4 regions of the Marinomonas primoryensis genome follow, and region 3 is predicted to be linked to each of the others. Evidence: predicted binding sites of a transcription regulator. Region 3 holds the regulator's gene; each other region holds the start of a gene.
What was found. Region 3 encodes sigma-54, which starts transcription at its own class of promoters, with help from an activator protein. Its sites were predicted from a motif close to TGGCACNNNNNTTGCTNT; they were not measured.
Positions count from the first base shown of each region.

Region 1: the regulator sigma-54 is predicted to act here: its motif matches at 1,441-1,458, upstream of MP3633_RS11385 (HAD-IIB family hydrolase).
Region 2: the regulator sigma-54 is predicted to act here: its motif matches at 1,686-1,703, upstream of glnK (P-II family nitrogen regulator).
Region 4: the regulator sigma-54 is predicted to act here: its motif matches at 1,995-2,012, upstream of glnL (nitrogen regulation protein NR(II)).

Region 1 covers NZ_CP054301.1:2,453,527-2,456,658, reverse strand. The annotation lists gene MP3633_RS11390 (glycosyltransferase family protein) at 1-500, opposite strand, end outside; gene MP3633_RS11385 (HAD-IIB family hydrolase) at 565-1,386, opposite strand; gene MP3633_RS11380 (DMT family transporter) at 1,526-2,407, shown strand; gene MP3633_RS11375 (carboxymuconolactone decarboxylase family protein) at 2,567-3,118, opposite strand.
Region 2 covers NZ_CP054301.1:3,393,308-3,396,439, forward strand. The annotation lists gene MP3633_RS15800 (YifB family Mg chelatase-like AAA ATPase) at 1-627, opposite strand, end outside; gene MP3633_RS15805 (TIGR02450 family Trp-rich protein) at 667-954, shown strand; gene MP3633_RS15810 (accessory factor UbiK family protein) at 1,020-1,253, opposite strand; gene glnK (P-II family nitrogen regulator) at 1,759-2,097, shown strand; gene MP3633_RS15820 (ammonium transporter) at 2,137-3,132, shown strand, end outside.
Region 3 covers NZ_CP054301.1:1,860,765-1,863,896, forward strand. The annotation lists gene MP3633_RS08505 (HPr family phosphocarrier protein) at 1-227, opposite strand, end outside; gene ptsN (PTS IIA-like nitrogen regulatory protein PtsN) at 238-687, opposite strand; gene MP3633_RS08515 (RNA polymerase factor sigma-54) at 705-2,183, opposite strand; gene lptB (LPS export ABC transporter ATP-binding protein) at 2,259-2,984, opposite strand; gene lptA (lipopolysaccharide transport periplasmic protein LptA) at 2,985-3,132, opposite strand, start outside.
Region 4 covers NZ_CP054301.1:3,507,432-3,510,563, reverse strand. The annotation lists gene ntrC (nitrogen regulation protein NR(I)) at 1-771, opposite strand, end outside; gene glnL (nitrogen regulation protein NR(II)) at 768-1,853, opposite strand; gene glnA (glutamate--ammonia ligase) at 2,178-3,132, opposite strand, start outside.

The DNA of each region.
Region 1 (3,132 bases), 590 kb from region 3:
GCAACAGGGTAAATAAGACGAGCGAGCAGCTCTCTATCGTACGTTACAATATCGCAATCGTGCATAGCGATGGATTCCGCTTTGCCGGCGGCTAAGTTGTAGCCCATACAGAACCAAACGTTGCGGCCTTTACCTGGGTCAGAAGGAGAAAGGTGTTCACCTTTTAGGACGCTGTCTATTTCTCTTAAGCGAGGGCCATCGTTCCACAGTACTTTGTAGTTTTGTGGCAAAACACTGAAAAATTCAAGCGCGTGTTTGTATTGTTCTTCTGTTGCTCGGTCTAATCCGATGATGATTTCAGACAAGTAAGGCACTTGTTGCAAATGTTTTAAAATATTAGGCATGGCGTCTGTTTCTAGTTCCGAGTACAGACAAGGCAGAATCAGAGACATAGGTCGCGTTTTTGCAAACTCGCACAGCTCTGCTTCCATTTCTTCTAGCGGGCGGTGCGCCAAATTATGAAGCGTCGTGATAATGCCGTTTTGATGAAAATCGCCCATGATAATTCTCCTAAATATTGTTATAAAAATAATGGCTGTTTGCGTTATATTCTTTTTTTGCGTGTTACAAAATACCTTGCTTGGTTAGCATTAAATTGATCGCTTGAGCCCAGCCCTCGGGTCCATACGCGTCACTAAGCCAAGCGTCGCTGCGATTTGGAATCTCGGGAGGCGCATGAACAGGTGAGCGAATTACCACCGGAATATCGGCTCTACTCAGCATGCCAACGTCATTTTCGCCATCACCTAAGGCCATGGTGGTAATGGCTTCGTCACTTTGTGTCTCATACACCTCTTTTAACCACAGCATGGCGTTTGCCTTGTCGCAGTGTTTGCCCATTAAATGGGAAAAACGGCCGCCTTTTTGGATTTGTATATCAAACTGCGCAAGGTGCTCTCTAAAATGATTTAGCGCGAGATGAGAGTCTGTCCATAGCATGGGTTCGGTGAACTCTCGCTGCATGGCTTGTTTGGCGCTTGCTTCGCTTAAGCCTGTGATTGACATCAGTTCTTGCCACGTCATGTCGCTGAAGCGTTTAAATGTGTAGTCGTCTTGTTTGTCGTTGGTGAGTTCGATCAATCTGTCACGTTTTGGCCCAAAGGCTTTTAACCAATATTCACCGCAATCTTCTAATGGCTCGTCTATCGTCAGCGCCAAATTTTTAGGAATATAGATGGCGGAACCATTTTCAACGATAAAAGGGTCTTGGTGATTAAGATCTTTTCTAAGGGAGAGAAGCTCGCTGAATGTCTTGCTTGTATTGATGATGCAAGGAATGGAAAAGGTCTTTAGCGACAGTAACGCGGATTGTGCTGCTTTAAAGCTATAAGTGTGATGGTCGAGTAATGTGCCATCTAAATCTGTGAATATTAAAAGTCTAGTCATGTAGATTCCATTTTTAGGTCCATCATAAAGTGACTGGTGGACGTTAGTATTAGGCTTGCAAATCTGGTGCCAGTGCGTAAAAGTAAGCCTTTCCTGATGAGGTGCTTGCCTAAGGTTAACTGGGCTGTTGAACAAATTGATGACAAGTTTGCTACGTTTATATTTCATTATTCTTCTTTCATTGTTCGCCTTCGCAGCGAACTCGGTTTTATGTCGATTGGCCCTTGCTGATGGCTTAATTGATCCTGCTAGTTTTACGATGTGGCGACTGCTGAGTGGCGCAGCCACGTTGGCGTTACTGTGTTTTTTTCAGTTTTTTAAAACAAAAAACACCTCGATCAAAATGATTTGGCTAGAAGGCAGTTGGCTGTCGGCGCTTTCACTGTTTATTTATGCGATGGGCTTTTCTTATGCCTATGTCACATTGGAAACAGGCATTGGCGCCTTGATTCTTTTTGGTGCTGTTCAGCTTACACTGATCTTATTCGCTGTTTGGGCGGGTCAGAAACTGGCCGTTATGGAATGGTTTGGACTGCTGGTGGCGTTTGCTGGTTTTGCGTATTTGGTGTTTCCTACTTTGTCATCGCCTTCTCTTGTTGGCTTTATTTTGATGACGTTAGCGGGTATCGCTTGGGGCTTATATACATGGCGTGGAAAAATCTCGTCTAAACCGCTGTTTGCGACCACCTCGAACTTTGTCCGAACCATACCGATGCTATTGATTGCATTAGCCTTTATTAATACAGAAGGGCTTAAAAGTGCGAGTACAGAAGGGATTGTGTTGGCGGTGATCTCTGGCGCATTCATGTCTGGATTGGGCTACGCACTTTGGTACGCGGTGTTGCCTCACCTTAGTGCTTCGTTGGCGGCTGTGTTACAGCTTTTGGTGCCTGTGATTGCGACAATTGGGGGCGTTATTTTTGCAAACGAATCCGTCACCTTGCATTTAATCTTGGCAACGTCTGGTGTGTTGGGTGGTGTTTTATTGGTGGTTATGGGAAGAAAGAAAATCCAACGCTAACGCCTCATTATGGTGCGAATATTGTCGTGCGCATCAAAAAAGACGCGTTGATGGATTAAAATGGACGTGGTTTTTTGGGTAGTAATCCGTCCCGCAGAGGATTAATAGAGAAACGGACACCACATAGCGCGGTGTCCGTTTTTTTGATTCATACTAAGGTTAAGATTTTGTCCAAGCAAACGGTTTAAACATGTCGTCTACAGGCGTTTTAGCGACGTGGTTTACATAGTTGCTGATGACTTTTTGGGACAAGCCAAGAATGATTTCCAGAACCTGCTTAGGCGCATAGCCTGCCGCGTAGAAAGTCTCAAATTGTGCGTCTGTTGCGTTACCGCGTTGGCGAACCATAACAAGCGTGAAGTCATGCAATGCTTGAAGTTTCGCGGTTGGCATTGGCTCACTGTTACGTAGGGCTTCTGTTAGTGCTGGGTCTACTTTCATTGAATGTGCAATGGCAGTATGGGCAGGAACACAGAAGTGACATTCGTGCTCAACGTTGATCGTTTGCCAAACAACGGTTAATTCTTCTGCATCAAAAGACGTCGCTGTAAACGCTTGGTGCAATTGAGTGTAGGCTTTTAAAATTTCTGGAGACTCAGCCATGACGGCATAAAGGCTCGGGATGGTTCCCATTTGCGCAACAGCGCCTTCAAGAATTTCTTTGCTGCCTTCAGGTGTTGTTTCTAAAGTGTGAAATTTAAATTCGCTCATTGTGTGGTTCCTAT
Region 2 (3,132 bases), 1.5 Mb from region 3:
ACCGGCCGCTGCGACTTCCAAGGCTCGTCGCGCTTGGTATTGGCCTTTCACATCACGCATGTCTTTGTGGTCCAAGGGTAACGGCGCCGTCGGTTTAGAAACACAGGTCGGCAGCTTACTCAGCTTTAGAAGGTGCGCGGTGACTTGAGTAAGGTGTTTTGCAAACACCGCATCACTTTCAACCAAAGCCGCTTCTTGTTGATTGTCTTCTGGAAGAATCAGTTGTCGATTAGCCTGATGACAAGCAATCGCCGACGGCAATAAACCAGGCACGCCACGAATATCACCCGATAATGCCAACTCACCAATAAATTCAATATCTTGAAGATTCACTTCACCTAATTGACCTGAAGCGACCAGCACACTGATCGCAATCGCTAAATCATAACGACCGCCTTCTTTGGGTAAGTCCGCAGGGGCAAGGTTAATGGTGACTCTTCTGGTGGGAAATTCGAAATGGCTATTAATAATCGCGCTACGCACACGATCTTTTGCTTCTCGAACCGCCGCTTCTGGCAATCCGACAATATTTAAAGAAGGTAAACCGTTCGATATATGGGTTTCGACTGTGACTAAAGGGGACGCCACACCCACTCGGGCACGACTGTAAATGGTTGCTAAACTCATGATCACTCCTTGATCCTATTTTAAAATGTTCTTTTTATCGTGAAAAGCAATCCGGCTCTTCACTTCTTTCGTATCTTTGTTTGTCTACGTTTACGAGATTACAAAATCCACATGCATCAAATAAACCCAAATAAATTACTTTTGTCTAAATGGACATCAACGTCACCACAATACAAAGAAAAGCATTTTATCGTCACCAAACTCATTCGGGACGAAGAAGAAACGGTTATAGAGTGCGTTCTTGAAGCCGTGATAAACAAGAACCAACATACCACACCTTGGCAAGTACTGAAGTCGTCAGACAACTGGCAACAAGGCTGGAAGTGAATAGCTACTCGCTTTCTGTCTTTTGATAGGCGCTCATCTACCCTTATGAGCGCCTTTTTTATACGCTACTTTTCCAGTTCATTTAAACGCGCTTCTAATATGGCCAATTTTTCACGGTATTTTGCCAACATAGCCGCCTGTACTTCAAACTCTTCTCGTGTAACCAAATCCATTTTACTTAATGTATTTCGGGCAACTTCGTGTAGTTGCGCCTGAATTTCTGCTTTAGGTAGCTTACCAATCGTCTCTGCGGCTTGCTCTAATCCGGTACCCAATTGCTTTATAAATTGATCTATCATGTCATTCCCGTTTTTAACATTTACAATGCCTATTAGTATAGAAGCCTAAGGAAGGTGCAAACAAGTCATCTATCGTGCATCTTTAATAAGGACGTTCTCCTGAGCATAAAAAATTAGTCTATCGCACAAGCAAGACGCCTCTTTTCTGTGCGTGAAATCACCACTCAGCGGCCTTTATTAAAGCACTCCCCCTAAATAAGGCACACATAAAACGCGCCACTGTGTGTTTTTTTTCTGATCAAAAGCAACAAGGTAAGGCGCTTACTGGTAGATCACCCCCTTCTTTAATAGATCAACCGCACCAAGTTAACGCAACGCACTATAAAGACACCCCAATATGCCGCACTAAATAAAGCCAACCGCGACTCTTTTTAATTTCAAAAAACAGACAAAATCCTTACAAACCCCGTATAGCAAAGGCTTTTAAGGATGTGGCACGCATATTGAATAAAGCTAACTACCTGCGATACGACAATAAAACTGACTTTTAAAGGAGACAGTGGGTATGAAGCTTATAACTGCCATCATCAAGCCATTTAAACTCGATGATGTTCGAGAAGCACTTTCTGAGATCGGTGTTCAAGGTATCACCGTAACAGAAGTAAAAGGTTTCGGACGTCAAAAAGGCCACACAGAACTATACCGCGGCGCTGAATATGTAGTGGACTTTTTACCTAAGGTAAAAATCGAGCTAGCGATTGCAGACGACATGACAGACCAAGTCGTTGAGGCCATCACTGGCGCAGCAAACACTGGCAAAATCGGCGACGGTAAGATCTTTATCGTTAACCTTGAACAAGCGGTTCGTATTCGTACCGGAGAGACTGGGGTTGAAGCGGTTTAATCACTGCTCAAATCTTACAAGCCTTTAGGGGGGCGAAACATGCAAGATCAAATTTTTCACTTACAATATGCCATGGACACCTTTTACTTCTTGGTGTGTGGCGCACTGGTTATGTGGATGGCAGCGGGATTTGCCATGTTGGAAGCAGGTCTAGTACGTGCTAAAAACACCACTGAGATTTTAACTAAGAACGTGGCATTATTTGCCATCTCTTGCATCATGTATCTCGTTTGCGGTTACTCCGTCATGTACGGTGGTGAGCTGTTTCTAACGGGCATTCAAGATGTAGACGTTGCTTCTACTCTAACGGATTTTTCTGGCCGTGAAGGTGGCTTCGAAGGCGGTTCGATTTATTCTGGCGCTTCTGATTTCTTCTTCCAAGTGGTATTCGTTGCAACGGCAATGTCTATTGTCTCTGGTGCCGTTGCTGAGCGTATGAAGCTTTGGTCTTTCCTTATCTTTGCAGTGGTAATGACGGCGTTCATCTACCCAATGGAAGGTAACTGGACGTGGGGCGGCGGTTCTGTATTCGGCATGTATAGCCTTGGAGACCTAGGTTTCACTGACTTTGCAGGTTCCGGTATTGTTCACATGGCGGGTGCCTCTGCCGCATTGGCTGGTGTATTGGTGCTTGGTGCTCGTAAAGGCAAATACGGTCCTAACGGTGAAGTTCGTGCCATTCCTGGTGCTAACTTACCGCTTGCGACACTGGGTACTTTCATCCTTTGGATGGGCTGGTTCGGTTTCAACGGTGGTTCTGTTCTGAAGCTTGGTGATATCGCAAGTGCTAACTCTGTGGCTATGGTGTTCTTGAATACCAACGCAGCGGCAGCAGGCGGCGCAATTGGCGCACTTATTCTAGCTCGTATCTTATTCGGTAAAGCCGATCTAACCATGCTTCTAAACGGCGCATTGGCTGGTCTGGTTGCTATCACAGCAGGTCCTGATACACCTTCTGCTCTTGGAGCAACGCTAATAGGTCTAGTCGGCGGTGTGATTGTTGTTGTGTCTATCCTGACGCTAGACAAACTTAAA
Region 3 (3,132 bases):
GCTTTGATTGCCTCTTCTTCATCTTCTCCATTGGTTTTGATTCGAATGCTCGTTCCTTTTCCAGCGGCAAGCATCATCATTGCCATAATGCTTTTGCCGTCCACATTGCGACTGTCTTTTTCTATAGTGATATCACAAGAAAAGCGTGACGTCGTTTCCACTAATTTGCCAGCAGCGCGAGCATGCAAGCCAAGTTTATTTATGATGGTGATGGACTCTTCCTGCATGCTTTACTTCCTATATTAATGAGTCAAAAATATTAAATAGATCTTCGCTGGTTTGAGCGGTTCGTAGCTTGTCGAGCGCTTCAGGCGATTGAGCTAATTCTGCGATCTGAGCCAGTGTTGCAAGATGTTGATCGCATTCATTAGGCGGAACGATTAAGGCGAATATAAGATCAACGGCTCTCTTATCAATCGAGTCAAAATCTATTGGAGTTTGTAATGACATAACGACAATAGCGGTATGGTTTGCAGACTCTAGGCGGCAATGGGGTATAGCTATGCCGTTACCTATGCCTGTACTTCCAAGTTTTTCTCGCCCTAATAGGGCGTCATAAACGGCCTCGTTATTGCAATGCAACCGATTGGATGCAACGTCGGCGATACTTTCTAAAACTCGTTTCTTACTAACAATATCTTGCTTCGCCAGAACGAGCTCAGCTTTTAATAATGATTTCAAGGACATGATGAAATGGTTTCCGTTTAGATCAGTCGTTTTCGTTCATTGGAAGGAGGGATATTCATCGCCTCTCGATATTTGGCCACAGTTCGTCTAGCAACCTGTATGCCTTGGTCAGCCAAAACAGCGGCTAACTTATTATCACTTAGTGGTTTTTTTGCTGGCTCATCAGCCACAAGTTTCTTAATCATAGCTCGTATTGCGGTAGAAGAACATTCTCCACCTGACGCTGTGTTGACATGACTTGAGAAAAAGTACTTGAGTTCAAAAATACCTTTTGGTGTGTGCATGTATTTTTGTGTTGTTACTCTAGAAATTGTTGATTCATGCATGCCAACTTCTTCGGCGACATCATGAAGAACCATAGGTTTCATGGCCTCTTCACCTAATTCGAAGAAATCAATTTGTCGACTTACTATGCAGCTGGCCACTTTTAAGAGTGTTTCGTTGCGGCTTTGTAAGCTTTTCATAAACCATTTGGCTTCCTGAAGAGAGGTTTTAATGTAGCTTACGTCTGCTGCGGTGGTTGCAGCTGTACTTGCCATGGCGGAATAGGTTTCGTTTATTTTGATGGGTGGTAGGGCGTCATTATTTAGCTCAACTTGCCATATGCCATTGTGTTTTTTGACGGAAACATCAGGAATGACATAATCCGTATCATCTGCATCTATAACTGAGCCAGGACGCGGGTTAAGTTGTTGTATTAAATTAACAACTTCCTTTAGTGCTTCGTCTTTTAGTTTTGTTTTTCGGCTTAATTGTGCAAAATCTCGATTGCCTAGTAGTGGTAGATAATGGTCAATGAGATTGTGTGTGCTTTTATAAAGAGGGTGGCTTTGGAATGCTTCTAGTTGAACAAGCAAGCAGTCTCGCAAATCAATAGAGCAGACGCCAACTGGGTCAAAGCGTTGCAGTCTGTGTTGAACTGCGATGACTTCTTCCATGTCTAAATCTTCTAATTCGACACAAAGTGATTCCCAAATGTCTTGAGTTGAAATACTTAGATAGCCATCGGTTTGAACGCACTCGATAATAGCGTAAGCAATTTCAATGTCTCTGTCAGATATATGAGTTAGATTTAATTGCCAGATCAGATGGTCTTGTATGCTTTCTGCTGGAGCGTTGCGGCTTTCGAAGTCGCTTTCACCTTCATAGCTATTATGATCGCTGACGGCCGCAGCAGAGCTTTGGTATGTGTCATCCCAGCTGCTGTCAATAGACAGTTCTTCAGGAATGCTTTCAGTCCACTCTGATTCAACGCGCGCTTCTTCACTATTACTATCAAGTGTCGCCTCAGGAGCGCTTTTTGATTCAATGCTTGCAGGTTGATCGTTGTGAATTTGTTCGTCGTCATCTAGCTCAAGAAGAGGGTTAGATTCGAGAAATTCATGAATTTCTTGCTTCAGGTCCAACGTGGAAAGCTGCAGCAAGCGAATGGCTTGTTGTAGCTGTGGTGTCATGGTCAGCTGTTGGCCGAGTTTTAGTTGCAAAGACTGCTTCATAGAGCAACTCTTTTTATTTGAATGAATTGGAACGAGTTATGCATACTACTCCCTTTCTACAGCAATGATAAGGGGTTACAGACGGAAGTCGTCGCCTAGATAGACCTTTTTTACTTGTTCATTGTTGATGACGGTGCTGGCATCGCCAGAAGCAATAATATAACCGTTGCCAACAATGTAAGCCTTATCACAGATGTCTAATGTTTCTCTAACATTGTGATCGGTAATTAGGACGCCGATTCCACTTTCTTGAAGGTGCTTGATGATGAGCTTGATGTCGCCGACAGAAATAGGGTCCACGCCGGCGAAAGGTTCATCCAGTAGGATGAACTTAGGGTTCATAGCAACGGCTCTTGCTATTTCAACACGTCGTCTTTCTCCACCCGATAGTGCCATTCCTAAGTTCTCACGAATGTGGGTGATGTGGAACTCTTCTAATAAATCTTCGAGTCTGTCTTTTCGTTGGCTTTTTGTTAGTGCTTTACGCGTTTCTAAAATGGCCGTGATATTGTCTTCGACAGACATTTTACGAAAAATGGAGGCTTCCTGAGGAAGATAGCCAATGCCTTTTTGAGCGCGAGTGTGCATGGCGTCTTTAGTGATGTCTACACCATCGATAAATATGCCGCCAGCGTCATTTGATACCATGCCAACTATCATATAAAAGCAGGTGGTTTTGCCTGCACCGTTTGGGCCAAGTAGGCCAACGGCTTGACCAGATTCGACAGAGATAGAGACGTCCTTCACTACTTGGCGTTTTTTGTAACTCTTTGCTAAGTGTTTTGCTTCAAGTAAGGCCATTTATTTTTTTGCCTCAGGTGCTGGTGGTTGTGCTTGCGGTTGTAATGTCATTGATACGCGTCCTGAATCTTTTTTCTCTGCGCTAAATGTTCCATCGTTAATCATATAAAGAATGTAATCGGCAGTAATAGAGTTTTTCATTCGGCTT
Region 4 (3,132 bases), 1.6 Mb from region 3:
TAGGCGAGTTTGTGTCTCGGCTGGCATGTCACCAATTTCATCTAAAAATAAGGTGCCTCCGTTGGCTTGTTCGAAACGACCTCGGCGTTGAGTATTCGCGCCAGTGAATGCGCCTTTCTCATGACCAAATAGTTCTGATTCAATTAAGTCGTGTGGAATGGCTGCCATATTAAGGGCGATGAAAGGGTTGGTAGTGCGAGGGCTGTGAGTATGTAGTGCTTTTGCGACTAATTCCTTACCAGTACCGGACTCACCGTTAATTAGCACAGTGATGTTTGAGTTAGCGAGTCGACCAATGGCACGAAAAACCTCCTGCATGGCAGGCGCTTCACCGATGATTTCTTTATCTACTTCTGGCTCGGCTTCTTCTTCCATAAAATCTGTGCTGGGCCGTGCATTTCTATGATGCAGTATGGCGCGTTTTACAAGGCTAACAGCTTCTTCTACATCGAAAGGTTTTGGTAGATATTCAAACGCGCCGCCTTGATAAGATGCCACGGCACTTTCAAGGTCTGAATGTGCCGTCATAATGATGACAGGCAAATATGGATGATCTTTTTGTAGTTTTTCGAGCAGTGCTAAGCCATCCATGCCAGGCATGCGAATGTCACTGATGATGGCACTTGGCTGCTCTTTATCTAGCATGTTTACTAAGTTTTCGGCGGAATCAAACAGACGACATTGAATTCCCTCTTGCTCTAATGTCTTTTCCAATACCCAGCGAATTGAGCGATCGTCGTCAACAATCCATACGGTTTCTTCTGGTGTCATGAGTGTTTCTCCTGGTCTTGGACTGTCGTCTCAATGGGAATCAATATATTAAATTCGGTTTCTTTGGGGTAGCTGTTGCACTCCACTATTCCGTGATGTTGGTGAATTACGGATTGGGCGATAGAAAGGCCTAAGCCTGTTCCATCCGCTCTAGCACTTACCATTGGATAAAATAGTGTTTTTAAGATGGCCTCAGGGATGCCGGGCCCATTGTCAATGATGCTGATTTTGCAAACCAAACGGTGACGTTTTGAACCTATGGTGAATTGGCGTAAAGCACGAGTCACTATATGAATGGTTTTACTATGATTGTTCTCGTCTTCCATTAGGGCTTGCATAGCGTTTCTGGTGATATTGAGTAATGCCTGTATTAATTGTGACTCATCGCCAATCAAATCTGGAATACTAGGATCATAGTCTCTAATGAGCTGGATTTGATTGTCGGTTTCAACGGAAATCAGCTGTCTAACTCGTTCGATTACCTTGTGTACATTTAGTGGTTTGTTTTTAGGAAGTTGTCTGGGCCCTAATAGCCGATCAACAAGATCGCGTAAACGATCGGATTCTTCAATAATGACTTGTGTGTAATCGTTTAACGCTTCGTCGGTAAAGGCCCGGCTAATGAGTTGCGCAGCACCACGAATTCCGCCCAAAGGGTTTTTAATTTCGTGGGCAAGACCTCGTACCAACTCTTTGCTGGTTTCATGGTTCGCTATTAACTCATCTTCTTGTGAGATGCGCTTCATTCTGTCACGTGGGTACAGTTCTATAATCAGGCTTTCTGTGTCATTTGACGTGCCCATTATCGGGGTGACGGTGTAATCACAAAAAAGTTTTTTGTTATTGCTGCACTCGATTTCAGCTTCCCGCTTGGTAAATGGGTGGCCGGACTCTATGGCCGCTTGGAGTGCGAGGATGCTGCCTTCGTTTTCACGGAAAGCGGCTCCAAGGTCGTGGCCATAAATTCGACGACGACTTACTGCGAGCAGCATTTCAGCGGCCGGATTTAAATATTCGATTTCGAGTTTGTTATTCAATTGAACAACAGCGGTGGATAAGTGGTCGATTAATAAGCTATACACAGACAGCGCCTCACTATTGACTCCTGCTTTCTGAACTCTTTGCACGAAGCGTGTACTTGTAAAGACGCGGTTAAAAATAAACACGTCTTTACGTCACTTCTTACCTCGTGCGAAGGCCTCTTATTGTTTCCTGTAATGATAGTTGCAAAAAGCGAACCAACATTGGGCGATCTGAAATGGCTTATATATTAAGGCTTTTGTAACAAGGAAAAAGCTCACTGCACAATTATAGTGCATGCCGGTGTGGTAGTGATGCTTCTTTTTGTGCAAAAAAAAGCCCCGATCTGCATCGAGGCTTTTTAAGTATATTAACGACCTAATAGTTTATAGGCTGTAGTAAAGTTCAAACTCAAGTGGGTGAGTTGTTGTAGCAACTCGTTGCGCTTCAGCTGTTTTTAGCTTGATGTAGGCATTGATCATGTCATCAGAGAATACGCCGCCTTGAGTCAAGAATCCGCGATCTTCGTCTAGACACTTAAGCGCTTCTTCTAGGCTGCCAGCAACCTGAGGAATAGCCAATGCTTCTTCAGCTGGTAAGTCATACAAATCTTTGTCTGCTGCATCGCCAGGGTGAATCTTGTTTTTGATACCATCGATACCCGCCATCAGCATTGCTGAGAATGCTAGGTATGGGTTAGCGGTTGGATCAGGGAAACGAGCTTCAATACGTTTGCCTTTAGGGCTTGCAACGTATGGGATACGGATAGAAGCAGAACGGTTACGAGCCGAGTAAGCAAGCATTACAGGCGCTTCGAAATGTGGAACAAGACGCTTGTAAGAGTTAGTTGAAGCGTTAGTGAACGCATTCAATGCTTTAGCGTGCTTGATAATACCGCCGATGTAGTAAAGTGCCATTTCAGATAGGCCAGCGTATTGATCGCCAGCGAATTGGTTTTCACCATTTTTCCAAAAAGACTGGTGAACGTGCATACCAGAACCGTTGTCGCCAACGATTGGTTTCGGCATAAATGTCGCCGTTTTGCCATAAGCGTGAGCCACGTTATGTACGCAGTACTTAAGGATTTGAACTTCGTCTGCCTTTTTAACGAGCGTGTTAAATTTAACACCGATTTCGTTTTGGCCAGCGGTCGCTACTTCATGGTGATGAACTTCGATAACCAAGCCCATTGTTTCCATTGCGCCACACATTGCAGCACGTAGGTCGTGATGAGAATCAACAGGTGGTACTGGGAAATAGCCGCCTTTTACGAAAGGACGGTGGCCCATGTTGCCGCCTTGAATTTTCTTGTTAGAAGACCAAGCAGCTTCTTCAGCGTTG